DNA from 3 places in the Pseudarthrobacter sp. HLT1-7 genome. Region 1 is predicted to be linked to each of the others. Evidence: riboswitches for the same ligand, from Rfam matches in the RefSeq annotation. Region 1 holds a riboswitch; each other region holds the start of a gene.
The links. Region 1 has a riboswitch for S-adenosylmethionine ahead of metX (homoserine O-acetyltransferase MetX). Riboswitches for the same ligand answer to the same signal wherever they lie in the genome.
Positions count from the first base shown of each region.

Region 2: another riboswitch for S-adenosylmethionine. It lies ahead of AC50X6_RS04350 (aminotransferase class V-fold PLP-dependent enzyme); the one in region 1 lies ahead of metX (homoserine O-acetyltransferase MetX).
Region 3: another riboswitch for S-adenosylmethionine. It lies ahead of AC50X6_RS12605 (DUF1737 domain-containing protein); the one in region 1 lies ahead of metX (homoserine O-acetyltransferase MetX).

Region 1 covers NZ_JBWZCH010000010.1:62,526-73,044, reverse strand. Annotated here, with positions in the region: gene AC50X6_RS11405 (LysR family transcriptional regulator) at 1-807, shown strand, start outside; gene AC50X6_RS11400 (MFS transporter) at 874-2,256, opposite strand; gene AC50X6_RS11395 (DinB family protein) at 2,419-2,958, opposite strand; gene metX (homoserine O-acetyltransferase MetX) at 3,719-4,939, opposite strand; SAM riboswitch class IV at 4,951-5,066, opposite strand; gene AC50X6_RS11385 (bifunctional o-acetylhomoserine/o-acetylserine sulfhydrylase) at 5,211-6,527, opposite strand; SAM riboswitch class IV at 6,592-6,707, opposite strand; gene AC50X6_RS11380 (VOC family protein) at 6,902-7,540, shown strand; gene AC50X6_RS11375 (CPBP family intramembrane glutamic endopeptidase) at 7,722-8,504, opposite strand; gene AC50X6_RS11370 (histidine phosphatase family protein) at 8,546-9,226, shown strand; partial or broken gene AC50X6_RS11365 (imidazolonepropionase) at 9,269-9,442, opposite strand; gene srmL (PheS-related mystery ligase SrmL) at 9,711-10,519, shown strand, end outside.
Region 2 covers NZ_JBWZCH010000003.1:144,368-154,886, forward strand. Annotated here, with positions in the region: gene hisN (histidinol-phosphatase) at 1-660, shown strand, start outside; gene AC50X6_RS04345 (glutamyl-tRNA reductase) at 797-2,191, shown strand; SAM riboswitch class IV at 2,279-2,392, shown strand; gene AC50X6_RS04350 (aminotransferase class V-fold PLP-dependent enzyme) at 2,428-3,921, shown strand; gene AC50X6_RS04355 (class I SAM-dependent methyltransferase) at 4,217-4,975, shown strand; gene AC50X6_RS04360 (Nramp family divalent metal transporter) at 5,186-6,472, shown strand; gene AC50X6_RS04365 (metal-dependent transcriptional regulator) at 6,489-7,202, shown strand; gene AC50X6_RS04370 (fluoride efflux transporter FluC) at 7,233-7,667, shown strand; gene AC50X6_RS04375 (fluoride efflux transporter FluC) at 7,664-8,035, shown strand; gene AC50X6_RS04380 (MFS transporter) at 8,060-9,448, opposite strand; gene AC50X6_RS04385 (hypothetical protein) at 9,606-9,977, shown strand; gene AC50X6_RS04390 (hypothetical protein) at 10,028-10,162, shown strand; RNA gene ssrA (transfer-messenger RNA) at 10,333-10,519, opposite strand, start outside.
Region 3 covers NZ_JBWZCH010000012.1:65,230-75,748, forward strand. Annotated here, with positions in the region: gene AC50X6_RS12570 (ECF transporter S component) at 1-577, shown strand, start outside; gene AC50X6_RS12575 (ABC transporter ATP-binding protein) at 594-2,255, shown strand; gene AC50X6_RS12580 (energy-coupling factor transporter transmembrane component T family protein) at 2,252-3,055, shown strand; gene AC50X6_RS12585 (UDP-N-acetylglucosamine 1-carboxyvinyltransferase) at 3,152-4,675, shown strand; gene AC50X6_RS12590 (glutamate--cysteine ligase 2) at 4,803-5,996, shown strand; gene AC50X6_RS12595 (O-succinylhomoserine sulfhydrylase) at 6,256-7,464, opposite strand; gene AC50X6_RS12600 (rhodanese-like domain-containing protein) at 7,465-7,884, opposite strand; gene AC50X6_RS12605 (DUF1737 domain-containing protein) at 7,881-8,129, opposite strand; SAM riboswitch class IV at 8,245-8,359, opposite strand; gene AC50X6_RS12610 (ATP-grasp domain-containing protein) at 8,647-9,636, shown strand; gene AC50X6_RS12615 (glycosyltransferase family 2 protein) at 9,644-10,519, shown strand, end outside.

The sequences.
Region 1 (10,519 bases):
ACGCACACCACCATTTCCCGGCGGATCCTGGCCCTGGACAAGCAGCTGGGCGGCCGTACCCTCGAGCGAAGCCCGCACGGCTGGGAGCTGACGGAGCTCGGCAGCCAGGCGGTGACTGCGGCCGAGGCAATTGAAGGTACCCTCGGTGCGCTGTCAAACCGCATTGCCCACAGCGGGGATGCGCTCTCCGGCCTGGTCCGGATCAGCACCCCGGACGGTTTCGGCGCCGAGTTCCTCACCCCGGCGCTGGTCCGGCTGCAGCAGGAGCACCCGCTTCTGAACGTCGAGATGTTGAGCGCCACCCGCAAGGTCAGCCGGAACCGCTCGGGCGTGGACCTCGAAGTGGTGGTTGGCAACATGGACGTCAGCAACGCGCAGACCATCTTCCTGTCCAACTACTTCCTCCGGCTCTACGCCAGTCCGCAGTACGCGCAGGAACGCGGACTGCCGGTGACGCTCGACGACGTCCGGCAGCACGGCTTTGTCTCCTACGTGGAATCGGCGCTGCAGGTCGCGGAACTCGGCCACCGCTCCACCCAGCTCCCCATGCCGCGGTCCAGCTTCCAGGCCACCAGCATTTTCGCCCAGCTCGAGGCCGTGCGGCGCGGCGCCGGGATCGGGCTGCTGCCCAACTTCCTGGTGGTCGGGAACCCCGGTTTCCTGCCCGTACTGCCGGACGATTTCCAGCGCCAGCTGCCGATCTGGGCGGTGGCACGCTCGGAGTCGCTGCGCTCGGCCCCGGTACTGGCTGTGCTGGCCACGATCCGAACCGAGATCGCCGAGCGCCAGGACGTCCTGCTGGGCTGAGCCCGGCGGCCAACAACAACGGCCCCTGCCCCCGCAGCGCGGGGACAAGGGCCGTTGTTCTGCCTGTTACTTCTTGCCGGCGGCAAGGAGGTCGGCGGTGCCGCGGGCGTCGGCGGCGTCGACGTCGTGAAGCGAGATGCCGCGGGTTTCCTTGAGGAAGAACACTGCCACCATCGTGACCATGCAGGCGCCGAGCAGGTAGATGGCCACCGGAGTGGAGGACTTGAACTGGCTCAGCAGCGCGGTCGCGATGATCGGAGCCAGCGAACCGGCCACGATTGACGTGACCTGGTAGCCGAGCGAGACGCCGGAGTAGCGCATCCGGGTCGGGAACATCTCGGCCATGATGGCCGGCTGGCCGGCGTACATGAGGGCGTGGAACAAGAGGCCGATGGTGATGGCGGCGAGGATGATCAGGTCGTTCTTGGTGTCCATCATCGGGAAGGCGAAGAAGCCCCAGGTCCCGCCGAGGATGGCGCCGGCCATGTAGACGGGCTTGCGTCCGTAAGCGTCGGAGAGCTTGCCCACCAGCGGCACTGCACAGAAGTGGACGAAGTGCGCCACCAGCAGGAGCAGCAGGATGCGCGAGGTGTCCGTCTGGACCACGATCTTCAGGTAGGTAATGGAGAAGGTGACCACAAGGTAGTAGAGGATGTTCTCCGCGAAGCGCAGGCCCATGGCCGTGAAGACGCCGCGCGGGTAGCGGCGGAAGACCTCGGCGACGCCGTATCCCTTGTTCTCCACAACAACTTCTTTGCGTGCCTCGAGGAAGATCGGGGCGTCCTGGACCTTGGTGCGGATGTAGTAGCCGACTACCACGATCACGGCGGAGAGCCAGAACGCCACGCGCCAGCCCCAGCTGAGGAAGTCAGCCGGGGACAGCGTGGAGGAGAGGGTGAAAAGCACACCGGTGGCGAGCAGGTTGCCCATCGGAACCGCCGACTGCGGCCAGCTGGACCAGAATCCGCGGGATTTGCTGGGGCTGTGCTCGGCAACGAGGAGGACGGCGCCGCCCCATTCGCCGCCGACGGCGAAGCCCTGGACAAACCGCAGGAAGACCAGCAGTGCCGGAGCCCAGTAGCCGATCTGCTGGAAGGTGGGCAGGCAGCCCATCGCGAAGGTGGCGACACCGACGAGGATGATGCTCAGCTGGAGCAGCTGCTTGCGGCCGAACTTGTCACCGAAGTGCCCGAAGACGATGCCGCCGATGGGGCGGGCAACGAAACCAACCGCATAGGTCACGAAGGCTGCAATGATGCCATCGAGCTCAGTGCCGGAGTTCGGGAAGAACAGCTTGCCGAAGACCAGGGTGGCGGCGGAGGCGTAGAGGAAGAACTCATACCATTCCACGACCGTGCCGGCCATGGAGGCCGTCACAACCTTCTTCAGGCCGGACGTCTTGACGTCGGGCTCTTCCGGTCGCCTCGCGGCGGCATTTTGCGTAGTCATGTCGACTCCTTCGGTGTCTCCGTCGACACCCTATGGACCACTGGACAGAGAATACCTGTGACGTGTGACACGGGCATCATTCTCAACGAGTATGGACGCTCATGCCCGCGGCCTCAACGGCCATTAGTGCAGGGCCCATCTGCAAAAATGCACACAGGTGCCTCATTCTCCGGTACTTCCGTCCACGGATTCGCGCAGGAGATCGGCATGGCCGTTGTGCCGCGCGTACTCCTCGATCATGTGGCAGACGATCCAGCGCAGGCTGGGCGCCCCGCCGTCGGGCCAGGTGCGCAGGGCCAGCGAGTCCAGCCCGCCGCCGGCCAGGGTCTCTGCCACGAGGGAGCGTGAGCGTACGACGGCGCCCTGCCAGAGTGCGCGGAGGGCTTCGCCTGAGTCCAGGGCGGCTGAGTCAAACTCCCAGGCGGGGTGCGCTGTCCAGTCCACTGTGTTCCACGGGGGCTGCCGGTCCTGCCCGAACAGGGAGTAGGCGAACCAGCTGTCCTCGACGTAGGCCATGTGCTTCAGCAGGCCGCCCAGGGTCATGGTCGAGGCGGCGGTCTTCGCGTCAAGGCCGGCGGCATCCAGGCCGGCGCACTTCCACTCGAGGGTGGCTCGCTGGTAGTCAAGGAATCCCAGCAGCGTAGCGGCCTCGCCTGCCGCGACGGGAGGTTCCGTACGGCCCTGTTCATCGATCGTTGTCATGCGCCGTGAGCCTACCGGCGTATCTGCAGCAGAGGAAGTTCCGGGCCGGACCTGGACCATTTTGTGCCGGTAACGGGGGGACATGCCCAATCTTCGCACCCGGGACTGGGCATAATGACGCTATGTCCGCCCGCTGGCCCCTGCGCGGGGCATGTCCCTGAGCCCGGCCACCGCGCCCGGACCGCAGCCGGTCCGGCAGTACAAGAGCCGAAGAGCGGCTAGTGGACATTTTCGTTAGTTCGTCGGGGGTCTTGGCCCGGGGGTAACGGGGGCTGGGAGGGCACAGCGCTGGGACATGCCCCGCGCCGGGGTGCGCGGGTGGACATAGTGTCATTGTGCTCGGTCCCGGGTGCGAAGAATGGGCATGTCCTCCCGCGGCGACGCCAGATTCCACGCCGCCGGACCAGCCCAACGCCTGACCGGACCAGCCCAACGCGACAGGCCGCGACGTTCCTGCCCAGTTACTTCGGCGCCCGGCGCCACAAGCCCGCGGGAATCCGGGCCTTCCCCGGGCCGACAGGAGCAGTGGCGGCAGGTAACCGGGAAGGAGCGGCGCCAACGGCCACCTACGTCCGGCCAGGTCAACGAAAATGCCCGCCGGACGGGAGCTGCCCGCTGGGCTGGTCATGCCCCGCGCCCGGGCCGGCAGGTGGGCATAGAGTCATTGTGCCCAGTCCCGGGGGCAAAGAATGGGCATGTCCCCCGGCGCTAAAACGTCCTGGCGCTGCCTGAACCCCCGACGTACAAACGAAAATGCACACTAGCCGAAGAAGTTCTGCCGGAGCTGGCCGCTGAGCTGGCCGATCTCGGTGAGGAAGCCGTCATGGCCGATCGGCGCCTCGATGGTGTGCACCGCAACCTCGCCCGGCAATGCGTCGGCGAGGGCCCGGGACTGGGACGGGAAGTACAGCCGGTCCGAGTCGACAGCCGCGATCAGGAAGTCCGCCGTGGCCGGAGCCAGCGCCTCCTCGAGTGCCCCGCGGCCGCGGCTGACGTCGTGGCTCATCAGCGCCTCGGTGATGGCGATGTAGCTGTTTGCGTCGAAGCGGCGGACCAGTTTGTTGCCCTGGTGGTCGAGGTAACTCTCCACCTGGTAGCGTCCGCGGCCAGCCAGGGAACCGGCTTCCAGCGGGGTCTCGGACGCCTGGGCGTTCCGGCCGAAGCGGCCGTCCAGTTCCGCGGCGGAGCGGTAGGTGATGTGCGCGATCCGGCGCGCCAAGGCCAGGCCAGCTTCCGGTTCCGGACCGCCGTAGTAGTCCCCGCCCCTGAAGTTGGGGTCCTGTCGGATGGCGAGAGTCTGGGCCTGGGCGAAGGCAATCTGCTCGGCGGTACTGCTGGCGCCGATGGAAATCACGGCGCAGCGCCGGACCCGCTCCGGGTAGCTGACGGCCCACTCAAGGGCGCGTGCGCCGCCGAGGGAGCCGCCCAGGACGGCGTGCCAGCAGCGGATGCCGAGGGCGTCGGCCAGCCTGGCCTCGGCCGCGGTGGTGTCCCGCAGCGTGACCAGCGGGAAGCGTGAGCCCCAGGGTTTGCCGTCCGGCGCAGGCGAGGACGGTCCGGTGGAGCCGTAGCAGCCGCCGAGGATGTTGACGGAGACAGCAAAGTACGTGTCCGTGTCCACCGGGGCGCCGGGGCCGGCGAGCTGCTCCCACCAGCCCGGTTCCTCGCCGGCGCCGCGGGTGACGTGGGTGTCCCCGGTCAGTGCATGTTCGATCAGCACCGCGTTGGAGCCGTCCGGGGTGAGGGTCCCCCACGTCTCGTAGGCGAGGGTGACGTCCGGCAGCGTCGAGCCGGATTCGAGCTCGAGGTCCCCGATCCGGAGGTATTGCACGGTCCCGTCCGGGACTCCTTCGGAACGGGCTGTTTCCGGACGCGCGGGTTCCGGGCTTCTGGTTTCCGGCCTTTCCGTTTCCGGCGAGGCAGCTGGGTTATGGGGGGTCTTGTTCCCGGGTACACCCTTGCGGGTGACGGCAATGCTCATGTGAGGACCTAACGTCGCGCTTGCCCGCCGTCAGCTGACCGGCGGGCCAGGTCTTCACCCGGGGCACCCCGCCGCGAAAGGAGGGTTGCCGGCCAGCAAGCCGGGGCTGTCACTGGCACTCATGACCTTCATTGAGTTTACGAAAGGAGGCGCCGTTGTGGCGAAGATTGTGACGACCGTATGACTTCCGGCGTCGCGCGCTCCGAATTTCAAGCGCCCCTAAGCTCAAGCGCCCGAATTTCCAGCGGCGGCACGCCGGGAGCGGCGGTGCTCAGGCGCTCTTGGCCGCGCGGAATCCGGCGTCGAGGTCCTCGAGGATGTCATCGATGTGTTCCAGGCCCACGGACAGCCGCACCAGACCCGGGGTCACGCCGGCTATCGCCTGCTGTTCCGGCGTCAGCTGGCTGTGGGTGGTCGACGCCGGGTGGATCACCAGCGAGCGCACGTCGCCGATGTTCGCCACATGGGAGTGCAGTTCGAGGGCATCGACGAAGCGCTTTCCGGCCTCCGCTCCCCCGGCGATGTTGAACGCAACGACGGCGCCGGTGCCCTTGGGCCCGTACTTGCGGCCGCGCTCGTACCAGGGGCTGGACGGCAGCCCCGCGTAGGCGACGGATTCGACGTCGTGCCGTGCCTCAAGCCATCCGGCCACCGTGGTGGCGTTGGCGACGTGCCGCTCGACGCGCAGGCTCAGGGTCTCGATGCCCTGCGCGATGAGGAAGGCGTTGAACGGCGACACCGCCGAGCCGAGGTCGCGCAGGAGCTGGACGCGGGCCTTGAGGATGTAGGAAAGGTTGGCGCCGAGGGCGCCGTCCTTGTCGAGGTCCCGGGCGTACACGAGGCCGTTGTAGCTGGGATCGGGGGTGTTGAAGCCGGGGAACCGTTCCGGATCCTTGCCGAAGTCGAAGTTGCCGGAGTCCACGATCACGCCGGCGATCGCGGTGCCGTGGCCGCCGAGGTACTTGGTGGCGGAGTGGACCACAATGTCGGCGCCCCACTCGATCGGGCGGATCAGGTAGGGGGTTGACAGGGTGTTGTCCACGATCAGCGGCACACCGGCGTCGTGGGCGGCCGTCGAAATGCCCTCGATGTCCAGCACGTCCTGGCGGGGGTTGGAGACCACTTCGCCGAAGAACAGCTTGGTGTTGGGCCGGACGGCATCGCGCCACTGCTGCAGGTTGTCCGGGTCCTCCACAAAGGTCACGGAGATGCCGAACTTCTTCAGTGTGTGCGCCAGCAGGTTGTAGGTGCCGCCGTAGAGGCTGGGGCTTGCCACAACATGGTCGCCTGCCTCGGCCACGTTGAGGATCGCCAGGGTCTCGGCGGCCTGGCCGGAGCTCAGGAGCAGCGCCGCGAGGCCGCCTTCCAGGCTCGCCACCCTCTGCTCCACGGCGTCCTGGGTGGGGTTGCCGATCCGGGTGTAGATCGGGGCGAGCTCGGCGAGGGCGAAGCGGTTCGCGGCGCTTTCGGCGCTGGGAAACACGAACGACGTCGTCTGGTAGATGGGCAGCGCCCGCGCGCCGGTGGCGCTGTCCGGCTCCTGGCCGGCGTGGATCTGGCGGGTTTCGAAGGACCAGGCTTTGGACATTGGGATGCTCCTCAAAGGACCGGGCACTGTCCGCCCCGGGGCTCATCGGCCCCGAGCGGCGCAGGCGCCGCGCTTGCCCTCCGGCGGGCGCCGGACGGCCAGGTCTTCACCCGGGGCACCCCACCGCGAAACGAGGGTTGCCGGCCAGCAAGCCGGGGCTATCTGCTGGCACTCATGACCTGGGCTCAGTCTAGGAAACGTTCACCGGGCGTGGCTAGCTTTGTGACGAAGATGAAGCTGTGCGCCGGATGGGGCGCCTTCCGGGAGAGTGATGACGGCGGAAGTCCGCGTCGACAGGCCGCATCACGCGACACGCCATTTCGGTTAGGGGACCCTAAGCAGAGAGCCGGATCACAAAGTGCCAAGATGAGGGCATGCGCATGGATCACGTCTCTTACGCCTGTGAACAAGATGGCTTGGCTGCCACCACCGAACGAATTGCGTCTGCCCTCGGCGTCGAAGCCGTGAAGGGCGGAGTACACCCCCGATTCGGGACCCGCAACATGATTATCCCGCTCGCGGGACACAAGTACCTCGAGGTTGTCGAGGTCCTGAACCACCCTGCATCCGACAAGGCCCCTTTCGGCCAGGCCGTCCGTGCGCGCTCCGAGGCGGGTGGCGGGTGGATGGGCTGGTGCGTCGAGGTCAAGGACCTGGCACCGTTTGAGGAACGGCTCGGCCGCGCCGCCGTCAACGGCAACCGCAAGTTCCCCGACGGCCGCGAACTCGTCTGGAAGCAGATCGGCATCCTCGGTCTCATCGCCGATCCCCAGGTCCCATACATGCTCAAGTGGGAGGGAGATCCGGAGCTCCACCCGTCGAAGGCCTACGAGAGCAACGTCAAGATGTCGGCCCTCACCATCGCGGGCTCTGCCGAGCGCGTGACCGAGTGGCTCGGTGTTCCGGTGGAAAAGCCGCTGGAGGACGTGGCCGTGAACTGGCTCGCCCCCCGCGGGACACCCGGCATCCTCTCCGTCACGTTCGAGACGGCCTCCGGAGCCGTCACAATCTGACACTCCCCCCAACTTCGGCCGCTATCGGCGGGTGCCAATGACGCCCCCCATCGATGGCGGCCGATATCTATTTAAGGGCCTCGGCTGGAGCGTGGGCTCTCGAGGGCAACGCGGGGTCACTTGGCGCCCGTCCCAAACCTCTGGATGGGCGCGAAGTGACCCCGCGTTGCTTTATGCCCACTCAGCCCAGGCCCACGGCCTTGCCGAAGAGGCTGAAGCCCACGAACGCCACGGTGTTCAGAAGCGCGTGCGCGATCACGAGCGGCATCACCCGGCGGGTTTTGGTGTAGATCCAGGCGAAGATGACGCCCATGATCGCGTTGCCGATGAACGGCCCGAAGCCCTGGTACAGGTGATAGCTGCCGCGCAGCATGGAGCTGGCGAAAATGGCCACAGGGATGCTCCAACCCAACCTGGGGAGCCTGTCCAGCAGGTAGCCCAACACAATGACTTCCTCCACGATCCCGTGCCGGACCGCGGAGAGAATCAGCACCGGCACCGTCCACCAGTAGGAGTCCAGCGCGCTGGGGATGATCGCCGTCGTGATCCCCAGCGCCCGGCCCGCGGCGTAGAGGCCTAGCGAGGGGATGCCGATCAGAGCCGCCAGGCCCAGCCCCTGCAGCAGGTCCTTGCCGGGACGGGCGAAATTGAAGCCCAGCTTCTGGAAGGCCGAGGCGCCGGGCCCGCCGGCTCCGGACCCGAGCGCGGGGCGCTGCTCGGAGAGGAAATAGATCACCAGCACCACCGGAACCAGGGCGAAGATGATGTCCAGCAGCTGGTAGGTGAGATCGAAGTACTCGCGGGGGCTTTGCGAACGGTTCAGCGTGGAGGTGCCCTGAGCCAGCGGCGCCCGGGTCATCTTGTCCAGCAGCTGCACCACCGAGTACACGGCGGACTGCCCCAGCGACAGGCCAAGGACTATCCAGACTTCGATCCGCAGCCGACGGCGGGAGGGAACCAACATGTTCCTATCTTGCCTGTACTTGCGGCCTATGCTTGGGGTTTATGAGTGCGCCCGGGAAAATCATCATGATCCGGCATGGCCAGTCCGCCGCCAACGCCGACACCTCGATCTACAACCGGGTGCCCGATTACCGGATTCCGCTGACCGAGCTGGGCCTCGAGCAGGCCCGCGCCGCCGGTGAGCAGGTCCGGCGGCTGCTGGACGGGCGTCCGGTCTGCGTCTACGTTTCCCCCTATCTCCGGGCCTATCAGACCCTCGAGGCGCTCAACCTCGGTCCGCTGATCGAGCGGGTCATCGAGGAGCCGCGGCTTCGGGAGCAGGACTGGGCGAACTTTCAGATCGCCGGCGAGATCGAGGACCAGAAGGAGCTCCGCAACGCCTACGGACATTTCTTCTATCGCTTCCGGGAGGGAGAATCCGGCTCCGATGTGTACGACAGGATCTCCTCGTTCATGGAAACCCTGTACCGGCACTGGTCCAAGCCGAGCTATGCCCCGAACGCGCTGTTCGTGACGCACGGGTTGACCATGCGGTTGTTCTGCATGCGCTGGTTCCACTGGTCCGTTGAGTACTTCGAGTCCCTCAACAACCCGGAGAACGCAGCGGTCCGGACCCTGCACCGCACCGGGTTGGGCAAGTATGAGCTGGACAAGCCGTTCAGCCAGTGGGAAGCCCGGCGCGTCGATGAAACGGTACTGGACGCCCCGCCGATGTATTTCTAGGCCGCTGGCTGCTCCCTGGAGCGCACGTGCTGCGTCAGCGGCGCGGACCGCCGCGCGCCAGACGGCGTGGGTCTGCGGAATGCCCGGCCGGTAGGCCAGGTGGGTGGCGGACGGCGCGTTGAGCAGGTGCAGGTCCGCGCGGTGACCGACGGCGATTGATCCGACGGCGCGTTCGCCGTCGACGTCATTCCCGGACTCGCGGTGCAGCGCCAGCGCAACGATGTATGGCAACCACACCGAAGTAGCCCGCGGTCCGAGGTTCCACGCCACTATGTTCCTCGGCGGCATGGGGGTTCTGATGCTGGCACGAAGCCCGGCTGGCACCGCATTGGGGTAGAGTCGCCCCATGCTCTCTACGCGTCGATTTATGTGCCCCCGACCGGTCTCCGGTCGCGAGGGCTCTCAGGCGCGCGCCTAGGTCCTGGCGCCGGACGTGAGTCGGGGGAGGAAAACCTTCACTCACATCCGAACATAAGGACCAACAATGCCCACGTATCTCAGCCCCTCTGAACTCCATGACGCTTTGACCATCCGTGACCTCTCAAATCCGGACGATCAACCCCATGCAATGCAGGCCCTCTTACAGGGCGTTATCGACACCCTCTGCAACCAATGGGGCGTGCCGGCACGAATCGTTCGGCACAGCCCCCTGGTCAGTGTGATCGACAACTACGACAGCCTGGGGTTCAACGAGTCCGACGTGACGCGGGATCAACGATACTCCCGCTACGTCAGCCCAACAGTCATGCTCCGCAGCCACACGTCGGCGTCCATCCCGTCGCTGCTGCGGGCACTGGATGCCGACGACTCCATGGACGAGCTTTGGGCCGTCCCCGGCCTCGTCTACCGGCGCGATTCCATCGACCGCGCCCACGTGGGAACTCCCCACCAGGTGGACCTGTGGCGCGTCAGCTCGCGGGAACAACTCGACTCCGGCAACCTGCAGGAAATGATCGTATCCCTGGTGCAGGCGGTGCTTCCGGGGGCGCAATGGCGCGCAGTCCCGGCAGCTCACCCCTACACCAGAGACGGTTTGCAGGTCGATGTCCGTATGGACGGGGAATGGCTGGAACTCGCAGAATGCGGGCTCATGGCGCCGCACCTGTTCTTCGAAGCTGGCCTGGATCCCGCAAAGTGGTCGGGACTGGCTCTGGGGATGGGTCTGGACCGGGCCCTGATGCTCCGCAAAGGCATCCCCGACATCAGGCTGCTTCGGTCTACGGACCAGAGAATCGAGCAGCAGCTGTTGGACCTGTCCCGGTGGAAACCGGTCTCCCAGCTGCCCTCCATCCG
Region 2 (10,519 bases), on a different contig from region 1:
TCCGTCGAGGAAGCCATCCGCGGCCAGCTCTCCCGCTCCCGACCCCGCGACGCTGTGCTGGGCGAGGAGTTTGGCAGCTCCGGCCACGGCTCGCGGCGCTGGATCATCGACCCGATCGACGGGACCAAGAACTTCGTCCGCGGCGTCCCCGTCTGGGCTACCCTGATCGCTCTCGTGGACGAGGGCGAGCCGGTTGTCGGCGTCGTCAGCGCCCCGGCGCTGGGCAAGCGCTGGTGGGCCGCCAAGGGCGCTGGTGCGTACATGGGCCGCTCGCTGGCCGCCGCGACCCGACTGAAGGTCTCCAACGTCTCTGAGCTCTCGGATGCCTCACTGTCCTACTCGAGCCTGGGCGGCTGGAAGCAGCGGGGAAACCTGGATGAATTCCTCGGCCTCACCGAGGAGGTCTGGCGCACCCGCGCCTACGGCGACTTCTGGTCCTACTGCCTCGTGGCGGAAGGCGCTGTCGACATCGCGTGCGAGCCCGAGCTGAACCTCTACGACATGGCCGCGCTGGTCCCCATTGTCACCGAGGCGGGCGGCCGCTTCACCTCCCTCGAGGGGGAAGATGGCCCGTTCGGCGGCAACGCCCTGGCCACCAACTCGATCCTGCACTCCGAGGTGCTCAGGCGCCTCAACCCGGGACTAGACGACCTGCTATAACGGCGCCGGCTGCTGCGCTTCCCTGGCGGTCCGGCGACCCAAGGATTCCCATAGGTACCTGTAGGACTCTGGCTGCGGCGGCGGGCTCCGCGGCCGGAGCGAGGTGGTCTGGACACCTACCGGGAGGATTGCAGCCATGCCGGCATCTTTTGAAACCATGGATTCCGGTCCCCGGGACGACGCGGCCGGACCGATCCTGCTGGTGCTAGCAGCGAAGTACCGGGATCTCGACATTGAGGTGGCCGCCCGGCTGCACGCCGGTTCATCGGACCTGGCCGCTCACCTCCTGGCCAGCAGTTCCGCCGTGACCGGATCGGTGGTTCTGTCGACGTGCAATCGGTTTGAAATCTACTGCGAAGTTTTCTCCGGCACCGAGGTGGCGGCCGCCCGCTCCGCTGCCCTCGGTTCTGTCGGCCGCTGCACCGGACTGGCCGTCCAACAGCTCACGGCGCTGTTCGAAGACCACCAAGGATCCACTGCGGCCGAGCATCTCTTTGCCGTCGCCGCCGGCCTGGATTCCTCTGTTGTGGGCGAACGCGAAGTTGCCGGCCAGGTCCGCCGGTCCCTTACCGAAGCACAAGTTGCCGGTACCGCCAGCGGACGTTTGGTCCGACTATTCCAGGGAGCCTCCCGCACGGCGAAGAACGTTGGTGCCCGGACCGCGCTAAGCAGCGCCGGCAGGTCCATTGCGTCTGTGGCGCTTGACATCGCCGCCGGATCCGGGCAACGGGCCCTCGCCAACACCTCGGTGGTCCTATTCGGCACTGGAGCCTATGCCTCATGCGTTGCAGAGATCCTCAGATCCAGGGGGTGTACAACGATTTCCGTTTTCTCGCAGTCGGGCCGCTCGGATGAATTTGTCGCGGCCCGGGGAGGCAAGGCGCTGACGGCCCGGGAGTTACCCCCGGCCATTGCCCGGGCAGACGTCATCGTTGGCTGCAGCGGGGCTGGGGCACGCATCAGTGCTGCCACTCTGGCGGACTGGCGGGAGGATGCGGGACGTGCCGTCACTGTGATTGATCTCGCCCCCAGCCACGACTTCGATCCACAGGTGGCCGATCTGTCAGGCGTTGAACTGATCACTCTGGCGTCCGTGCAGCTCGCCGCCCCTTCGGCAGACATTGAGGCACTTCACCTCGCCCGGGCGCTGGTTCGGCAGGCCGCGCGTCATTTCGAGGAGCACGAGGAAATCCGCGCCGTCGACACCGCTGTCGTGGCGCTGCGCCGGCACATCCAGGAGGTTCTCGAAGCCGAGATGGAGCGGGTCCGGAAGCAACATGGCTGCGGCGCCCCGGCTGACGAGGTGAACTTTGCCCTGCGGCGCGTTGTCCGGCGTTTGCTCCATATCCCGACGGTCCGCGCCAGGGAACTGGCGGCGGCCGGCCGCCGGGACGACTACACGGCGGCGCTGGATGCCCTGTTCGGCATCAGCGTTCAGCCCACCAGTCCCCGCCCGCCCGGCAGCGGGAGGCTGGCCTGGCTAAATCAGCCGCGCTGTGAAGCGACAGAACCGGACACGGCGGCTTCGTAGCGTCGGCGGGCCCTGGCGCGTAACAATGCTCTTCACATTGATGCCCTCCCTTTCCGCCGCCGACGCGGATGTCCTAGGCTCGAAGCAGGTCACGAGTGCCAGCGCTAAACCCCGGTTTGCTGGCCGGCAACCCTCCCTTCGCGGCGGGGTGCCCCGGGTGACGACCTGGCCGGTCCGGAACGGACCCGGCAAGCGCGGATCCCCGGCACATGGGGTCCCTTTTCGAGCGAGGTCCCATGACGACTGCCACTTTTCCTGCCAGCTCCGGATTTGCCCCCGGAATCCACCCCGGAATCCACCCCGGTGCAGCCGCCGGTGCCGACGCCGGGCGCCCGGACGACGCGTTCGCCGTCGCCCGCCAGCCGCTCTCGGCGGTCACCGGCGCCGAGATCCAGGCGCCGCTGATCCAGGGCGGCCACGTCCGCTACGCCAATCTGGACTACGGCGCCTCCGCCCCCGCGCTGTCCGTCGTTTCGGCCTACCTGAACGAGATCCTGCCTTACTACGCTAGCGTCCACCGCGGTGCCGGCTACGCCTCCCAGATCAGCACGTCAGTGTACGAGAACGCCCGGACGATCGTCCGCGAGTTCGTGGGCGGACGCCCGGAAGACTCCGTGATCTTCACCCGGAACACCACCGACTCGCTGAACCTGCTCGCCGGTTGCCTGCCGGTCGCCGGCGGCGTACACACCGGCGAGGTGCTCTTCCTCGACATCGAACACCACGCCAACCTGCTGCCGTGGCAGGCCGTCCCGCACCGCAGCGTTGTGGCCGCCCCCACCGTGGCCGCCACACTGGAGCGGCTCCGCGGGGAACTGTCCCACGGCGGTGTCAGCCTGCTCGCCGTGACGGGTGCCTCCAACGTCACCGGGGAAATCCTGCCGATCCGCGCGTTGGCAGCGCTGGCCCACGAGTTCGGCGCCCGGATCGTGGTCGACGCCGCCCAGCTGGCCCCGCACCGCAGGATCGACATCGCCGCGGACGACGTCGACTACCTCGCCTTCTCCGGCCACAAGCTCTACGCGCCGTTCGGCGCCGGCGTCCTGGTGGGCCGGCCGGACTGGCTGGACGCCGGCACCCCGCACCTGGCCGGCGGCGGAGCGGTGCAGGACGCCCGGCTCGATACGGTCAGCTGGACCACCGGGCCGGCCCGCCACGAGGGCGGCTCCCCCAATGTTCTGGGCGCCGCAACCCTTGCCCGGGCCACCCAGGTGATCGCTGCCCTGGATCCGGAGCAGTGGCAGGCCCACGAGAACACCATCCGGTCGTTCCTGGTCGAGGGGCTCCAGCGGATCGACGGCGTCACCGTCCACCGGATCTTCTCCGACTCCGGCCTTGACGACGGCGGGCCTGACGGCGGCGGGCCGGGAAGCGGCAGCATCGGCGTCGTCAACTTCTCCGTGGCGGGCTACGACGCCGGCCTGGTGGCCGCGTACCTGTCCGCGGAGCACGGCATCGGCCTGCGTGACGGCCGCTTCTGCGCGCATCCGCTGCTCCGCCGGCTCGGGCTGCCCTCAGGCTCGCTGCGGGCCAGCTTCGGCGTCGGCTCCCGGCTGGAGGATGCCCAGCGGCTGCTGGCAGGGCTGGAGGAACTGCGGCAGAACGGACTGGGCTGGGACTATGTGGTGGATGCCGGCCGCTGGGTGCCGGCCAACGACTCCCGCAGCTACCCGCAGTGGGCGCCCAACACGCCCGGCACCGCCGGGGCGGCACCCTGCGGCCTGGGTTAGCGGACATTTTGGTTAGTTCGTCGGGGGTCCGGATCCGGGAGTGTGGGATGGCCGGGCTCAGGGACATGCCCCGCCCCGGGGCCAGCGGGCGGACATAGTGCCATTTTGCCCAGTCCCGGGTGCGAAGAATGGGCATGTCCCCCGGCAGGTGAAGGACCCGGTCCAGCCTGACCCCGACGACCCGGGGAAAATGACCACTAGCGGCCCGAGCTAGCGGTCTGGGCTGGAAACGCTCCTCCGCAGCGTGCGGTAAATTCGAAAGGTACCATCCGGATCTGGCCGAAGGAGATCGCACGTGACACGCGGCGGCCCCAAACTGGACCGCGAGCGCCGCCAGGAGCTCGGGCAGAGCTTCCAGGACGGCGGCGAACACTACCAGCGGGTCCGCCCCGGCTATCCCGCAGAGTCGGCCGACTGGCTGATCCCGGCCGGGGCGCAGGACGCTGCGGATATCGGCGCCGGCACCGGAAAGTTCACCGCCCTGCTGGTCGCACGCGGGCTGCACACCGTGGCAGTGGATCCGTCCGCCGGCATGCTGGACCAGCTGCGCCGGATGCTCCCGGCCGTCTCCGCCGTCACCGGCACCGCCGAACACACAGGATTGCCGGGCGAAGCCTTCGATCTGGTCACTGTCGCCCAGGCCTGGCACTGGTGCGATCCGCTCCCGGCCAGCAAGGAGCTCGCCAGGATCCTGCGCCCGCACGGCGTCCTGGGCCTGATCTGGAACCAGCTGGACACCTCGGTCCCGTGGGTCCACCGGCTCTCCCGGATCATGCACGCCGGGGATGTCCACAAACCGCATTTCACGCCGCCGCTGGGTCCGGAATTCACCGGTCTGGAGAGCCACCTGACCCGCTGGGAGGACCCGGTCACAACCGCGGACATCCTGGCGCTGGCTAAGTCCCGCAGTTACTATCTGAAGGCCTCGGAGCCGACCCGGACCAAGGTGCTGGTCAATCTCGACTGGTACCTGCACGGGCAGCTGGGCCACGGGCCCGGAGAGCTGCTGCGGCTCCCCTACCTGGCCCAGACGTGGCGCGCATTCCGGGCCTGACGACGTCGTCTCGTAACCGCTGCGCTCTTTCCGGCCGGATTGCGCGTTACCCGCGCAGAGGATTATCGTTTCGGTAGGCCTAACAACTTGTTGCAGGTATCTACAAACAATGGCGTGGGCCGCACCGCCAGCCCACACCGGGCGTCATGGCTGGCAAACCGACCATTCTCACGGCGGACCAGCTGACCAACCGATCCAGAGGGGCCCGCCGTGCTGGAAGTAACCGGACACCAACCATCGGCGCCGAAGGTGCGTCCCGGGCGGAAACCAGGCGCCCGCCGGGCCCTGCTTGGCCTGCTGGGCCCGGCGTTCGTGGCCTCGATTGCCTACGTGGATCCCGGCAACGTCGCGGCAAACCTCACCGCCGGTGCCCAGTACGGCTACCTCCTGGTCTGGGTCCTGGTGGCCGCCAACGTCATGGCCGTGCTGGTCCAGTACCAGTCCGCGAAGCTCGGTATCGTCACCGGCAAGAGCCTGCCGGAAATCCTCGGCGAACGCCTCAGGCCCGTCTGGCGCCGCGCCTTCTGGGTCCAGGCCGAAATCGTGGCCGCGGCCACCGACCTGGCCGAGGTCGTCGGCGGGTCCATCGCCCTGTACCTGCTCTTCGGACTGCCGCTCCCGCTCGGGGCCGTGATCGTCGGCGCGGTATCCATGCTCCTGCTGGCGGTGCAGGCGAAAAACCGGCAGCGGCCCTTCGAATTCGTCATCATCTTCCTCCTCGGCATCATCAGCATCGGCTTCCTGGCCGGGCTCTTCATCAGCCCGCCGGATCCGGCCGGCGTCGCGGCCGGGCTGATCCCGGGCTTCCAGGGCCCGGACACCGTCCTGCTGGCCGCCAGCATGCTCGGCGCCACCGTGATGCCGCACGCCATCTACGTCCACTCGGCCCTGTCCCGGGACCGGCACCGCCCCAACCCGCATCTGCACGTTCCGTTGCCCGCGATCACCCGGCTTGTCAAGGCCACCCGTCTCGACGTCGTGGTGGCCCTTGCCATCGCCGGGGTGGTGAACATCGGCATGCTGCTGCTGGCGGCGTCAACCCTTGGCGGCGTGGCCGGTACCGACACCATCGAGGGGGCCCACGCGGCGATTACGGCCAATCTGGGCCCGATTATCGGCGTCGTTTTCGCCGTCGGCCTGCTCGCCTCCGGCCTGGCCTCCACCTCTGTGGGCTGCTACGCGGGCGGAACCATCATGCAGGGACTGCTCAAGATCCGCATCCCGCTGATGGTCCGGCGCGTGGTCACGCTGATCCCGGCGGTTGTGCTGCTGTCCGTCGGCTTCGACCCCACCTGGGGTCTGATCCTCAGCCAGGTGGTGCTGAGCTTCGGCATTCCCTTCGTCCTGATCCCGCTGGTGGTACTGACCAGCGACAAGGTGCTGATGGGCCGCTTCGCGGACGGCATGCCGCTGCGGATCGCCGGCATCGTCAGCGTGGTGCTGGTGGTGGCGCTGAACGTCGTCCTGCTGTGGCTCACGCTCACCGGCGCCGGCTGACGGTAGGGTTGGGTCCGTGAAGACCGGTGCACCCTCCTCCTCGATTGAGGACTACGTCAAAGTCATCTACACCTTCACGGAGTGGCAGGACAAACCCATCAGCTCGACGCAGCTCGCGCAGCGCCTGGGTGTCGCCAACTCCTCGGTCTCCGAGATGGTCCGCAAGCTCAAGGACCAGGGCCTGGTGGACCACCAGCCCTACAGCGCCATCACCCTCACGCCCGACGGCGTCACACTGGCCCTGTCCATGGTCCGGCGGCACCGTCTGATCGAGACCTTCCTCGTCCGGGAGCTCGGTTACCGCTGGGACGAGGTCCACGACGAAGCCGAGCTGTTAGAACACGCCGTCTCGGACACCTTCATCGAGCGGATGGCCGCCAAGCTGGGGAATCCGGTCCGGGACCCGCACGGCGATCCGATCCCGGCCGCCGACGGCTCCGTGCTGATGCCGCCGGCGCACCGGATGAGCGAACTCGACGACGGCCACACCGGCCGGATCACCCGGATCAGCGATGAAAACCCCGAACTGCTGCGCTACCTTGCGGCCGAAGAGATCGATCTGGACGCCGACGTCGAGGTGCTGGGACGGAAGCCCTTCGGCGGGGCGCTCGTGGTGCGCATCGGCTCCGGCGGGATCCTGCGGGAATTCGACCTCGCCGGGGAAGTCGCGGCCGCCCTGTGGGTCCACAGCGGCGCGGCCCACGCCGGCTGCAGCGTCGACGGGCGCTAAGTGGCGGGCACCGTGCCGGAAGGCCCTGCGGTGACAGGCCCGGGGCCGCCCGGCTGGCGTGCGTGGGCGGCCGTCGCCGTCGGCGGCCTGCTCGGAACGGAGCTGCGCTACGGTGCCGGCCTGCTGTTCCCGGAGGCGTCCGGCGCCGTGCCGTGGACCACCCTGGTGATCAACGTCGCCGGGAGTTTTGTCCTCGCCGCCCTCACCACCCTCTGGATGGCGCGGCCCCGCACGGCCATCTGGCTCCGTGCCGGCCTCGGCCCCGGGCTGCTGGGTTCCTTCACCACGTTTTCCGCGGTGGTGTACTCAGTGGACCAGCAGTTCCGCGGCGGCTTCCACAGCATCTGGCTGGCCTATCTGGGACTCTCCGTCGTGCTGGGGCTCGGCGCCGCCGCGGCCGGCTGGAAATCCGGCATGGCACTGGCCGGCAAGGCACCGGCCGACGCGAGGGGCGCAACATCATGATCACCCCGCTATTGGTGGGCATCTTCGGGGTTGCCGGGGCCCTGCTGCGCTTCGCCGCCGACTCCTGGTTTGCGCACCGCCCCGGGCCCCGGGCGCACTGGCCGTGGGCCACCCTGCTGGTCAACGTCGCCGGGTCCTTCATCATCGGCCTGTCCATGGGCGTGACCGAAGAGCTGGGGCTCGGGCCGGAGTGGCGCACCGGACTCGTGACCGGTCTGGCGGGCGGCCTCACCACTTTCAGCTCCTGGACCACCGCCACGGTGCGGCTGGCCAGTGAGGCGCGGTACCGCGCCGCCGCGCTCAATGTCGCCGCCAACCTCGTCGCCGGGCTCGCGGCTGCGGCGCTTGGCCTTGCCCTCACCGCGTAGGCCGCCTGACTCCTGACTCGGGGACTACTCAACCCCGGCCGTCGCCGGGCGGTTGCGGATGCCGACGGCGGACGCCACCGCGCCCGCGAAGAACAGCACCGCGGTGACCACGACGGTACTGACCACGCCCGACGTCGTGATCCCCGGTCCGGTGATCAGCCCGGCGGCGGCGATGCCCACCAGCCCCGCGATGCGCGCCACTGCGTTGTTGACGGCGGAACCGATGCCGGCCTCTTCAGGCTCTACGGCACCCAGGATGGCGGACGTCAGCGGCGCCACCGTGACGGCCAGGCCCAGTCCGAAGACCAGCAGCCCCGGCAGGATCTGCCCGAAATAGTCCAGCGGCAGGCCCGCCCGCATCAGCAGCAGGAAGCCCGCCGCGCACAGCAGCGGCCCGGCGGTCATGAACCAGCGGGGCCCGTAGCGGCCCGCGAGGGCACCCATCCGGGAGGACAGGAGAAGCAGGATAACGGTGGGGGGCAGCAGGGCCAGGCCAGTCGTTGTGGCGCCCAGCCCGGCGACCTGCTGCAGGAAGAGTCCCAGGACGAAGAAACCGAGTGAGAGCCCGCCGTAGATCGCCGCCGTCGCAATGTTGCCCCAGCCGAAGTTGCGGACGGCGAAGAGCCGCAGCGGCATCATCGGAGCGGAGGTCCGGGCCTCGTGGCGGAGGAACAGGGCCAGGGCGGCCGCGCCGATCGCCAGCGGAAGCCATACCTGCGGGGCCGACCAGCCCAGGCTGCCCCGTTCGATGAAACCATAGACGATTCCGCCGAGGCCAATGACCGCCAGGAAGGTTCCCGCCGCGTCGATCCGGCTGCCGGGTGTGCGCTCATGGTCCAGTTCGTGCAGTTTGAGCAGCACCGGCCAGACCGCCGCGGCCGGAATAACGTTGAGGAAAAAGATCAACCGCCAGGTCCAGAGATCCACCGAGAGCCCGCCGAGCAGCGGTGCCGCCACAATGGCGCCGGACGTCCAGGCCGACCATCGCCCGATCGCCAGCGACTGCGCCGGGCCGGTGAAGACGGTCACGATCATGGCGAGCGAGCTGGGCACCAGCAGGGCGCCGGCGATCCCCTGCAGGCCGCGGAATAGGATGAGCGACTCGCCGCTCCAGGCGAGGCCGCACAGCACCGACGTGGCCGTGAAGCCGGCTAGCCCCCATTTCAGGACCCGTACCCGGCCGAACTGGTCCGACAGGGAACCCGCCACCAGGATGAGGGCGCCCAGGGCCAGCAGGTACGCATCCACCACCCACTGCTGGACCACCAGTCCGCCGCCAAGCTCCCGCCCGATCGCCGGCAGGGCGAGGTTGACTACCGAACCATCCAGGAAGGCGATGAACGACGCGACGATCGCGACGTAGAGGACGCGTTTCTCGACGGCGGTCATCGCCGCGGCGGTGCTTGGGGACATGGCAGCTGCCTTCCTCGCTGGCTCCTGTGCTGCAGTGCTGTGCGGGGGCGGCACGGGTCTGTGATGAGCCTAACACCGGGGCGCTGGGGCCGTCTGCCGGGGCGCTGGGGCCGTCTGCCGGGCCGTCCGGAGGCCTGCCGTCACGTATCGTTGAAGGATGATTACCCGTCGTGTTGCAGCCCAGATCCTCGACATTCCGCTGGAAATGGCACACCGTCACGGTATCCCCTCCCGCCTGAGCGATGCCGAGCTTGGCGCACTGCTGGACAATCCCCCGCAGTGGCTGGTCCAGTCCAAGGCCAACCGGACGGGCAAGCGCCCGGTATGGGTCCAGTTGACGTGTGCGGTCTGCGGGTTCTCCGAGGCCGCCCGGCCCAAGAAGTGGTGGCCGGACTTCACCTACGTTGTCTGCGCGGATCACCACTCGGATGAGATCCCGCTGCGCGGTAGCGGGCTGATCCGCAGCGAGTATGAGGGTGTAGGAAGCCGGTTCGTCGGCATCGTGGACGTCGCAGTGCCGAAGGCGTAACTTAAAGAGCACGGGGCCATCCCGGCCTCTCTGCCTTTAGGGAGGGCGCAATGCCTGACAAATCTCCGCACCGGCACCAGGCCAAAAAACCGGTGAAGACCATCAAGGAAAAACGGGCCGAGAAGAAGACCAAGAACGTCGCGGAAACGCATGCGGACCCTGTGGCGCATATCAAGAAGCGCTGAGCGTTCGCTGCACGGCAACGGGGCCGAGCGGTCACGGTGCTGAGCGGCACCGCAAGGACTGTTTGACACGCCAAAAAGGCCGGAAGCATCAGCTTCCGGCCTTTTTGTACTGGGTGTAGCTTGTACTGCGTCAAACTTATACGGGGTGGAGCTCCGTTTCCGGCGCTCCCATGTGGAGATGGGGGGAATTGAACCCCCGTCCGATGTCGTGTTGTCAGGGCTTCTCCGGGCGCAGTTCGCATCGGATTTTCTCGGCCCCTGCCATGCTGCGAACAGCTGGCTGATCCGGGCCCAGTCACCTAAGAGTCCCGTTCACCCCGGTGGCGGAGGTAAACAGCAGTGGCTATCTAAATGACG
Region 3 (10,519 bases), on a different contig from region 1:
GGTGGATATTGTGGTGGCCGCGTTGATCGCGGTGGCCGGCGGCGTGATCTTCTGGGCCTGGTCCCAGGGCGCCAACGTTATTTCCGCACCCGTCAACGCGTTCTACCCGCCGCTGACCGGGCTCTACGCCGGCGGCTGGATGATCCCGGCGGTGCTGGGCATGCTTATCATCCGCAAGCCGGGCGCTGCCCTGTTCTGTGAAACCGTGGCCGCTACCGGCGAGCTCATCATGGGCTCGCAGTATGGAGTCACGGTGCTGATCTCCGGCCTCCTGCAGGGCCTCGGCGCGGAGCTGGTGTTCGCCGCAGTGGTTTACAAGAAGTTCAACCTTCCCGTCTCGCTGCTGGCCGGTGCCGGCGCGGGCCTGTTCTGCGGACTCAACGATTCGTTCCTGCCCTGGGGTTGGAACATTGCCTACGCCGGCGGGGACAAGCTTGCCTACATCATTTTCACCGCCATCTCCGGGGCCCTGATCGCCGGCGGACTGTCCTGGCTCGCCACCCGCGGGCTGGCCAGGACCGGGGTGCTGGGCTCCTTCGCGTCCCGGAAGGCCGCATCGGAACCCGTCTTCTCCTGACGGCAGCACTCGACTGATGACATCCATTGACAGGGTCCGCCCGGCCGCGGTCAGCGCGCGCGGCTGGGGCTGGCGGCACGCCGGAAGAACCCAACCCGCCGTCAACGGCCTGGACCTGGACATCCGGCCCGGGGAACGCGTGCTGCTGCTGGGGCCCTCCGGCGCCGGCAAATCCACGCTGCTCCATGCCCTGGCGGGGGTGCTGGGCGATAGCTCCGCCGGTGCCACAGGGCGTGCCGGCGCCGCTGGCACTGGCGCTGGCGTTGGCCGTGCCGCCGGACGCGCGCCGGCGGACGCCGAGGACCCGGACGAGACCGGCAGCCTCCTGATCGACGGTGCCCCGCCGCGGGCACAGCGCGGCCGGGCCGGGCTGATGCAGCAGGATCCGGAGACCCAGGTGGTGCTCTCGCGCCTCGCCGACGATGTCGCGTTCGGTGCGGAGAACCTGTCCGTGCCCCGGGAGGAGATCTGGCGGAGGGTGGCGGAAGCGCTGGACGACGTCGGGCTGGGCCGGCTGCCGCCGGACCACCCGACGTCGTCGCTCTCCGGCGGGCAGAAGCAGCGCCTGGCGCTCGCCGGCATCCTGGCGATGCGCCCCGGGCTCATCCTGCTCGACGAGCCCACCGCAAACCTGGACCCCGCCGGTGTCCTGGAAGTCCGCGACGCAGTGGGACGCTGCCTCGACAAGACCGGGGCCACCCTGGTGGTGGTGGAGCACCGGGTCTCGATCTGGAAGGACCTCGTGGACCGGATCGTGGTCCTGCAGCCGGGATCAGCCACCGAGGCCGCCGTGCTGATCGACGGGCCGCCGGACCAGGTCCTGGCGCAGGCGCGGGACATGCTCATCGCTGCGGGCGTCTGGGTTCCGGGTTATGTGCCGCAGACCCGGGCACGCAGCACGGCCGTATCCGGCGGCTCCGGGGGCGGCTCCGCGGGGCAGCTGCTGCTCGCCGCCGAGGACCTGGCCGTCTCCCGCGGACGGCCCCGCCGGTCCGGGGTCCGCGGCGGGTTCCGCGCTATCGCGCCGGAACCTGTGCAGTCCGGCATCACGGCCCGGATCCGCGCCGGAGAAGCGCTGACCGTTACCGGGCCCAACGGCTCGGGGAAGTCCACGTTCGCCCTGACCCTGGCCGGTCTGCTCGCGCCGGTGTCCGGCACGGTGTCCGCCACGCCGGAACTGGGCGCAGGTGCCGGCACCGACCCCTACAAATGGAGGGCCCGGCAGCTGATCCCGCGGATCGGCACCGTGTTCCAGGAGCCGGAGCACCAGTTCGTCACCGGCCGTGTGCTGGACGAACTGATGTTCGGCCCCCGTCACCTGGGCCGCGGCGAGGAACGGGTGGACGAACTGCTGGAACGCCTGCGGCTGACCAAGCTCGTGGACGCCAACCCCTACACCCTCTCCGGCGGCGAAAAACGGCGCCTCTCCGTGGCCACCGTGCTCGCCGCGCACCCGCGGGTGCTCGTCCTGGATGAGCCGACCTTCGGCCAGGACGCCAACACCTGGGCCGAGCTTGCCTCCTTCCTCGCCGAACTTCTCGACGCCGGCACCGCGGTGGTGTCCGTGACGCACGATGCGGATTTCACCGACGTCCTGGGCGGCACCGAGCTCAGACTCCGCGCCGCTGAGCGCGACGAACCCGGGCACCTCGAACCGGGAAAGGTGGGCGCACCGTGAGGGAGGAACAGACCCTGCGCGGCAACCACGCCCTGCTGGCCCGAGCCAACCCGCTGGCGAAGTTCGCCGCCGTCGTGCTCATCACGATGGTCCTGGCGCTGTCCATCGACTGGGTGTCCGCCTCAGTGGCGCTCATTCTCGAGCTGGCGCTTTTTCCGCTGGCCGGGCTGACTCTCGGCCTGCTCTGGCAGCGCGGCTGGCCGCTGGTCCTGGCGGCGGCGCTGGGCGGTTGGAGCACCACGATCCTGGCGCCGGATTCCGGTGTCATACTGCTCGACGCCGGGATCTGGTCCATCAGCGAAGGATCCCTCGAGCTGGGGCTGGGTTTTATGCTCCGCGGACTGGCGATAGCACTGCCGGCCGTGCTGCTGATGAGCTGCACCGACCCCACGGACCTCGCCGACGCCCTGGCACAGAAGGCGAAATTGCCACACCGCTTTGTGCTGGGCACCCTGGCAGCCATGCGGCTCGTGGGGCTCATGGCCGAGGAATGGCACACCATCGGCATGGCCCGCCGTGCCCGCGGCGTGGGCTCCCACGGGAATCCGGTGCAGCGGCTCCGGGCCACGCTGGGGCAGAGCTTCGGGCTGCTGGTCCAGGCGGTCCGGCGTGCCACCCGGCTGGCGGTCACCATGGAGGCACGAGGGTTCGGCGGCTCACAGCGGACGTGGGCGCGGAAATCGGTCTACAGCATCCTTGACGTGTGGGTGCTGCTGGGCGGGCTGGGGATCGCCGTGGCCGCCGTCGCCGCGGCGCTGGGGGCCGGGACCTGGAACATGGTTTTCCTCGCGCGGCAGTAGCGGGCAGTATCGCACAGTACGGATATTCCTGCGAGTTTAACGCCATTCCGGCGGTAATCCCCGGGGTGAATAACTCATCCGTGATATTTTTTTGTGATGACTCAACAGACTGCTGAACATGTAGGCGTGCTGCTCCGCGATGCCCGCGGCCAGAAAGGCTGGACCCAGGGACAGCTCGCCGCCGAGCTGGGAACCAGCCAGAGCGCCATCGCCAGGATGGAACAGGGCAAGCAGAATCTGAGCCTGAAAATGATCCAGCGGCTCGAGACCATCTTCGGCCGCACCATCGTCAAGGTGGGCCGCCCGGCCATGACCCACCTCCGGGTGGAGGGCGGCCGCAGCCTCTCCGGCGCCGTCGACGTCAACAGCAGCAAGAACGCCGGCGTCGCCCTGCTTTGCGCCAGCCTGATCAACCGCGGCACCACGACGCTGCGCCGGCTGGCCCGGATCGAAGAGGTCAACCGGATCGTGGAGGTGCTGACCAGCATCGGCGTCGAATGCACCTGGCTCAACGCCAGCGATCTGCAGATCCGCCGCCCCGCCGTCCTGGACCTCGGCTCCATGGACGTGGAAGCTGCCCGCCGTACCCGCAGCGTAATTATGCTGCTGGGTCCCTTGCTGGACGAATCCAGCGAATACCGGCTGCCCTACGCGGGCGGCTGCGACCTCGGCACCCGCACCGTGCAGCCGCACATGCAGGCGCTGCGCCAGTTCGGCCTGAGCGTGGACGCCAAGTCCGGCTTCTACGCGGTGCAGGCACCGCCGTCGGACGGACTTGACCGCTCCTTCGTGCTCGGCGAACGCGGTGACACCGTCACGGAGAACGCCATCATGGCCGCCGCCCACCGCTGCGGCACCACGATCATCCGCAACGCCAGCCCCAACTATATGGTCCAGGACCTCTGCTTCTACCTGCAGATGCTCGGTGTGCAGATCGACGGTGTGGGAACCACCACCCTGAAGATCACCGGCCGGCCCTCGATCGAGGTCGACATCGAGTACTTCCCGTCCGAGGACCCGATCGAGGCGATGAGCCTCATCACGGCTGGCATTGTGACGGACTCGGAAGTCACCATCCGCCGCGTCCCCATCGAGTTCATGGAAATCGAACTCGCGACGCTGGAGCAGATGGGCCAGCGGCTTGAGGTCTCCGGCGAGTACCTGGCCCGCAACGGCCGCACCAGGCTGGTGGACGTCACCACCAAGCCGTCTGCACTGCACGCGCCGGAGGACAAGATCCACCCCATGCCGTTCCCCGGCCTGAACATCGATAACCTGCCGTTCTTCGCGGTCATCGCAGCCAATGCCACGGGCCAGACGATGATCCACGACTGGGTCTACGACAACCGCGCGATCTACCTCACCGAACTGAACAAGCTCGGCGCCCAGGTGCAGCTGCTGGACCCGCACCGGATCTACGTCAACGGCCCCACCAAGTGGCGCGCGGCCGAGGTGGGCTGCCCGCCCGCGCTCCGCCCCGCCGCCTGCCTGCTGCTGGCGATGCTCGCTGCCCGCGGCGTCTCCGAACTGCGGAACATCTACGTGATCGAGCGCGGCTACGAAGACCTGGCCGAGCGGCTGAACACCATCGGCGCGAAGATCGAGTACTTCCAGGACTGACCCGCGGCGCCCCACTGACCAAAGCAACGCGGGGTCACATCGCGCCCGTCCGGCGGCCCGGCATGGGCGCGGAGTGACCCCGCGTTGGGGTAGCGCGCTTGGGCCGGTCCTGACGCACAATAGATGCATGCGCACCTTCGGTGTGGAGGAAGAACTGCTGATCGTCGACCCGGGAACGGGGATGCCCCTTGCCCTGGCCGACGTTATGCTGCCCACGCTGGTCCCGCCAGGGCCGGACACCGGCCGGGAGGTGGCCGCCGGTGTGCCCAGGACTCCGGTCCATGAGGACGCCGGCTTCAGCTTCGAGCTCAAACTTGAACAGATTGAAACCCGGACGCAGCCGTGCCTGGACTACGCCGCACTCTTGCGGCAGGTCCTGCAGGGCCGCGCCCTGGCAGACCAGGCCGCCCGGGAACACGGCGCCCGCGTCGCGGCCCTGGCCACCTCGCCCCGGCGATCCGCGACCCACACCACGCCCAAACCGCGCTACATCGCCATGCAGGAGCGTTTCGGGGTGATCGTCCGGAACCAGCTGACCTGCGGCTTCCACGTCCATACCCTCGTGGAGTCGCCGGAGGAGGGCGTGGCGGTGATGGACCGGATCCGCGACAAGCTGGCCGTGCTGATAGCCCTCAGCGCGAACTCGCCCTACTGGAACGGCGCGGAGACAGGCTTTGAAAGCTACCGCACGCAGGCGTGGAACCGCTGGCCGGGCTCGGGGCCTACCATGATCTTCGGCAGCCTGCCGGTCTACCGGCGGTTAGTGACCAGGCTCGTGGACAGCGGCGTGCTGCTGGACGAGGGGATGATCTACTTCGACGCGAGGCTCTGCCGGCACCATCCCACCGTGGAGGTCCGGGTCGCGGATGTGTGCCTCCGGGCCAGGGACGCGGCGCTGCTCGCCGTGCTGGTGCGCGCGCTGGTGGAATCGGCCGCCCGGGAATGGGCCGACGGCGTCGAACCCGCCCCGGTGCCGACGCTGCTGCTGCGGATGGCGGCCTGGCAGGCCAGCAATTGCGGGCTGCGCGGGCAGCTGCTGGACTTCGGCACCTTCACCCCCGCCCCGGCGCCGGACGTCGTCCAGGCCCTCGTGGACTATCTGGCCCCCGTGCTGGCGGAGCAGGGCGAGCTCGAGCAGGTCCGGGCGGGCATCGCGCGGATCCTCAGTGAAGGGACCGGTTCCCAGCTGCAGCGCCGGCCGTTCGCGCACGGTGGACTCGCCGCCGTCGTGGCCCGGGCCGTGCAGCTGACCGGCGAGGGGGCCGGGACCGGGGATCCCGCGGAACAGGCCCCGGCCCTGGGCCGGGTGCGCCGGGCCTGACATCGCCGGGCCGAACAGCGCAGCGGGACATGCCCATTGTTCGCACCCGGGACTGGTCATAATGGCACTTTGTCCATCCGCTGGCTCCGGCGCGGGGCATGTCCCTTCGGGTCGGTGTCCAGTCCAGCGGGACATGCCCATTGTTCGCACCCGGGACCGGGCACAATGGCACTATGTCCATCTGCTGGCTCCGGCGCGGGGCATGTCCCAGAGTCCGGCCACCGCGCCCGGACCCCCGACGAACTAACGAGAATGCCCGCTAGACCTTCTTGAGCGCCTGGCCGAGGTCGCTGATCAGGTCATCGCTGTCTTCCAGTCCCACGGAGAGCCGCACGACGCCGTCGCTAAGCCCGATCGCCGCACGGCCATCCGGGCCCATGGCACGGTGTGTTGTTGTGGCGGGGTGGGTGATGAGGGACTTCGCGTCGCCCAGGTTGTTGGAGATATCGATGATGCGCAGCCCGTCCAGCAGGGCGAACGCGGCGTCCTTGGCGGTGCGGCCCGGCGACGGCGAGAGCTCAAGCGTGAGCACCGTGCCGCCGGCCTTCATCTGCTTCGCGGCCAGCCCGTACTGCGGGTGCGATTTCAGCAGCGGGTACTTCACCCAGCTCACCGCGGGCTGTCCCTCGAGCCATTCGGCCAGCCGCAGGGCCGACGCCGCGGAGTGGTTCACCCGCAGGGCCATGGTTTCCAGACCCTTGGTCAGCACCCAGGCGTTGAACGCGGAGAGCGCCGGGCCGGTGTGGCGCATGAGCTGCTTGACCGGGCCCCCGATGAATTCCCTGGTACCCAGGATGGCGCCGCCGAGCACCCGGCCCTGGCCGTCTATGTGTTTGGTGCCGGAGTAGACGATCACGTCCGCGCCGAGCTCCCCGCAGCGCTGCAGCAGGGGAGTGGCAAAGACATTGTCGACGACGACCGTGGCGCCGGCTGCGTGTGCCAGTTCGCTCACGGCGGCGATGTCCACGATTTCCTGCATCGGGTTCGACGGCGACTCGAAGAAGACCGCCGTCGTCGGCTCGGCCAGCGCGGCCTGCCATTGTGCCAGGTCCGGGCCGTCCACGAAGACCGTCTCCACGCCCCAGCGCGGCAGGATCTCGTTGAGGATCACGAAGCAGGAGCCGAAAAGTGAGCGGGCGGCCACCACACGGTCGCCCGCCGCCAGCAGCGCGCCGAGAGCGGTGAACACCGCGGACATCCCGGACGCCGTCGCAAAGCACGCCTCGGTGCCTTCGAGCAGCCGGAGCCGTTCCTGGAAGGTCGCCACAGAGGGGTTGCCGTAGCGGGAGTAGACGAAGCGCTCGTCCTCGCCGGTGAAGGCGCGTTCCGCTGCGGCGGCTGATTCGTAGACGAAACCGGAGTTAAGGAAGATCGGCTCGGTGGTTTCCTGGAAGCCGGTGCGGTCGAGTCCGCCGCGGACGGCCTGCGTGCCGGGACCCCAGCCGGCGGCGTCGGGATTGAAGGTCACCTAGTGCTTTCCGCGGATGGTGGGCAGGCCCCGGTTCTTCCAGCCGTTGACTGTCCGTCCGCCGTGCCGGTCCGGTTCGCCCTCGAAACCTTCGAGGACGTTGTACGAGGTGAAACCGGCCTCGGTGGCGGCCTCCGCGGCGGCGATGGAGCGCACGCCGGAACGGCAGAGAAATATCAGTTCGATGCCGTGACCTTCGGGTGCCTGCTGTTTCAGCTGGTCCACGAACTGTCTGTTGGGGATACCGCCGGCCAGGTTCCACTGGATGAACAGCGGGGCGTTCCGGGTGCCGTTCGCGGATGCGGTGTCCGGGACGCCGATGTGGGCCCATTCATCCTCGGTGCGGACGTCCACCAGGAGCGCGCCCGCCTCAAGCCTGGCCCAGGCTTCCTGCGGGCTGAGGTCCCCGGCGTACCTCACGCGTGGCCCTCGATGGTCTCTTCGTAGCCGAAACCGTCGCTGTCCAGATCCTCGACAGCGCTGGCGACGGCGGCGTCCGCGCTGGCGATTGCTGCCGGCAGCACCACAGCCTGGACAACAATGACGCTGCTGCCGTTGACGGTAGCGGAGGGGCTTCCGTGCAACACATAGCCCTCGGCCAGGGCAGCGGAGACGCGCTCGCAGAAAGCGCGGTCGTCTGGGCCGGTGAACAGGCGGTAGGCCAGCTTTTCCTCTTCGGTTGCGGCGGTTGCGGCAGTCGCGGCAGTTGCCGCGGGGGACGGGGCGGGTGCTGTGCTTGGCACGGCGGGGGCGGACGCGTCAGTCACGACGGATCTCCTTCTTTCACGCTTGCAGCTCGAATGGTCGATATGCCGAGTATTCACCTGAGGCACCCCGCCGCGAAAGGGAGGGTTGCCGACCGGCCAGTCAGGGCTTGGCGCCGGGTCTCATTACTCCCCAAAAACGTAACACTTACGACGCCGGCCCGCACCGCCGTCGTCGTCATGTTTAGTAACCGGACCGGTCCGTGACCTCATGGTGGTCCCTCGAGAAGCAGGTAGCTGCGCCGGACGGCAGTGGTGCCGGGGCGGGCGTTGCAAGTAGTGGCCACTCGTGTGCTCCCGGCCGGTGGCCGGTCTACTGGGAGGACAGGTCCGGCCGCATGGCCGGCAAGGTCTCAGATGCCTGTGAACCGCCGCTGCCGAAGAACCGGCAGCGGCGGGACGCAGTGGAGGGGGAACCATGGGTCCACGCATATTGGTCACCGGAGTAGGCAGCGCAGCCGGCCGCGCCGTCGCTGCGCAGTTGTCGGCCCGGGGAATTCCCGTTCTCGGCGCCGACAACCGCGACGTTCAGGGCCCCGACGGCGCCGAGACCGTCCGTATCCCGCCGCCTGGTGATCCGGACTGGGTCCCTGCGCTCCGCCGGCTCATCGACGCACGATCCCTCAATGTGGTCATTCCCACGCTCAGCGAGGAACTTCCGCACCTGGCCGCAGCCCGCGCCGGGTTCGCCGAGGGCATCCGGCTCATCGTCGCCGACCCTGGCCCGGTCGCCCTCGCCAACGACCGGCTCTTCACAGCCTGGACGCTGCACGCGGCCGGGATCCCCGTTCCCCGGTTCGGCGTGGCCAGCGACTTCGCCGCCGCTCCGGCGTCCCTGGCGGCACTGGGCGGTCCCGTCGTCCTGAAGCCGAGGTCGGCCCAGGCCGGTCACGGTGTTCAAGTTTTGGCCGAAGCCGGCGCGGTGGACTGGGGACTTTTGCCGGACGGCCAGATCGTCCAGGAGTTCATACCGGGAACGTCGTACCTCGCCATGGTCTTCGGCACACCCGTGCACAACGTCATGGCGCCAATCGCCGTCGTCGTCGAGCAGACCGGGCCGCGCAGCCCGGGCTCCGGAGGCGGGGACTCCGGAAGTACAGACTCCGGAAGCACAGACTTCGGAAGCGGGGATTCCGGCCGGCGGGTGGCGGCAGGCGAAGCCGCCGGGATCGGCAGGCTGGCCCTGGCTGCCGTCCGCGTGCTCGGCCTGACCGGGCCCGTGGACGTCGATATCCGGTGCCGTGCCGATGCGGCCCCGGTGGTGCTTGGCGTGAGTGCACATTTTGGGGCCAGCAGCGCGTCCGCGCCCGAGCTGCTCGACGCGGTTCTGGCTACTTTCCTCCTCCCGTCGTTCAACCCTGCGTCCTTCCGGCGGTGCCCGGCTGTCTACGCAAAAACGCTGGGCTGAGCCGGCCGTGGCGGCGGAGCACACCTGGCTGATGGCCCTCGGGCTGCCGGTCCTGGCCCTCGGGCTGGCACGAGTCCTTACCCTGGCACTTGCGGCCTGGTTCGAGGTCCGGGCCACCCGCCGACGGCGCAGCGGCCCGCCCGGCCTCTGGGCCCGGTGGCCCACGGTGTCCATCATTGTTCCGGCGCACAGCGAGGCGGCAGTGATTGCGAACTGCGTCCGGTCCGTCCAGGCGAGCAGGTATGAGCGGTACGAGCTGATCCTCGTGGACGACGGCTCCACCGACAACACCGCCGAGCTGATGGCGGGGTTCGCCGCGCAGGACGGACGGATCGTCGTCACGGCGCAGGCCCATGCCGGCACGGGTAGCGCCCTGAACCTGGGCATCCGTTACGCCACGGGGGAGATCCTCATGTTCCTGGCCGCGGACGCGGCCGTGACCCCGCGCACCATCGACCGGATGCTTCAAGGCTTCGAGGACCAGCGCACCGGGGCGGTCCGCGGCAGCGAGGGGACAACGGAGCCGACGTCGGGTCCGGCCCGGGTCCTGGACCTCATCCGCCGGCTGGGCAGCGGCACCACCTGGCGCGCACAGTCGGTGACCGGCGGCCTCCCCACCATGTCCGGGGGAATGACAGCTGTGCGCCACACCGTCATTGCCGAGGTGGGACCATTCCGCGAAGACACGGCGGAGGGTGACCTTGAGCTGGGCTGGCGGGTGCGCCAGGCCGGGTACCGGGTTGTATTTGCACCGCGCGCCCTGATCCAGAAGGCGGGGCCGTCGAATATGGGCGCGCTCTGGAGCCACCAGGTCCGCCGCGAACGGTCGCTTCTGCAGTCCCTGTGGATCCACAAGTCCGCGATAGGGGACCTGCGGCGGCGC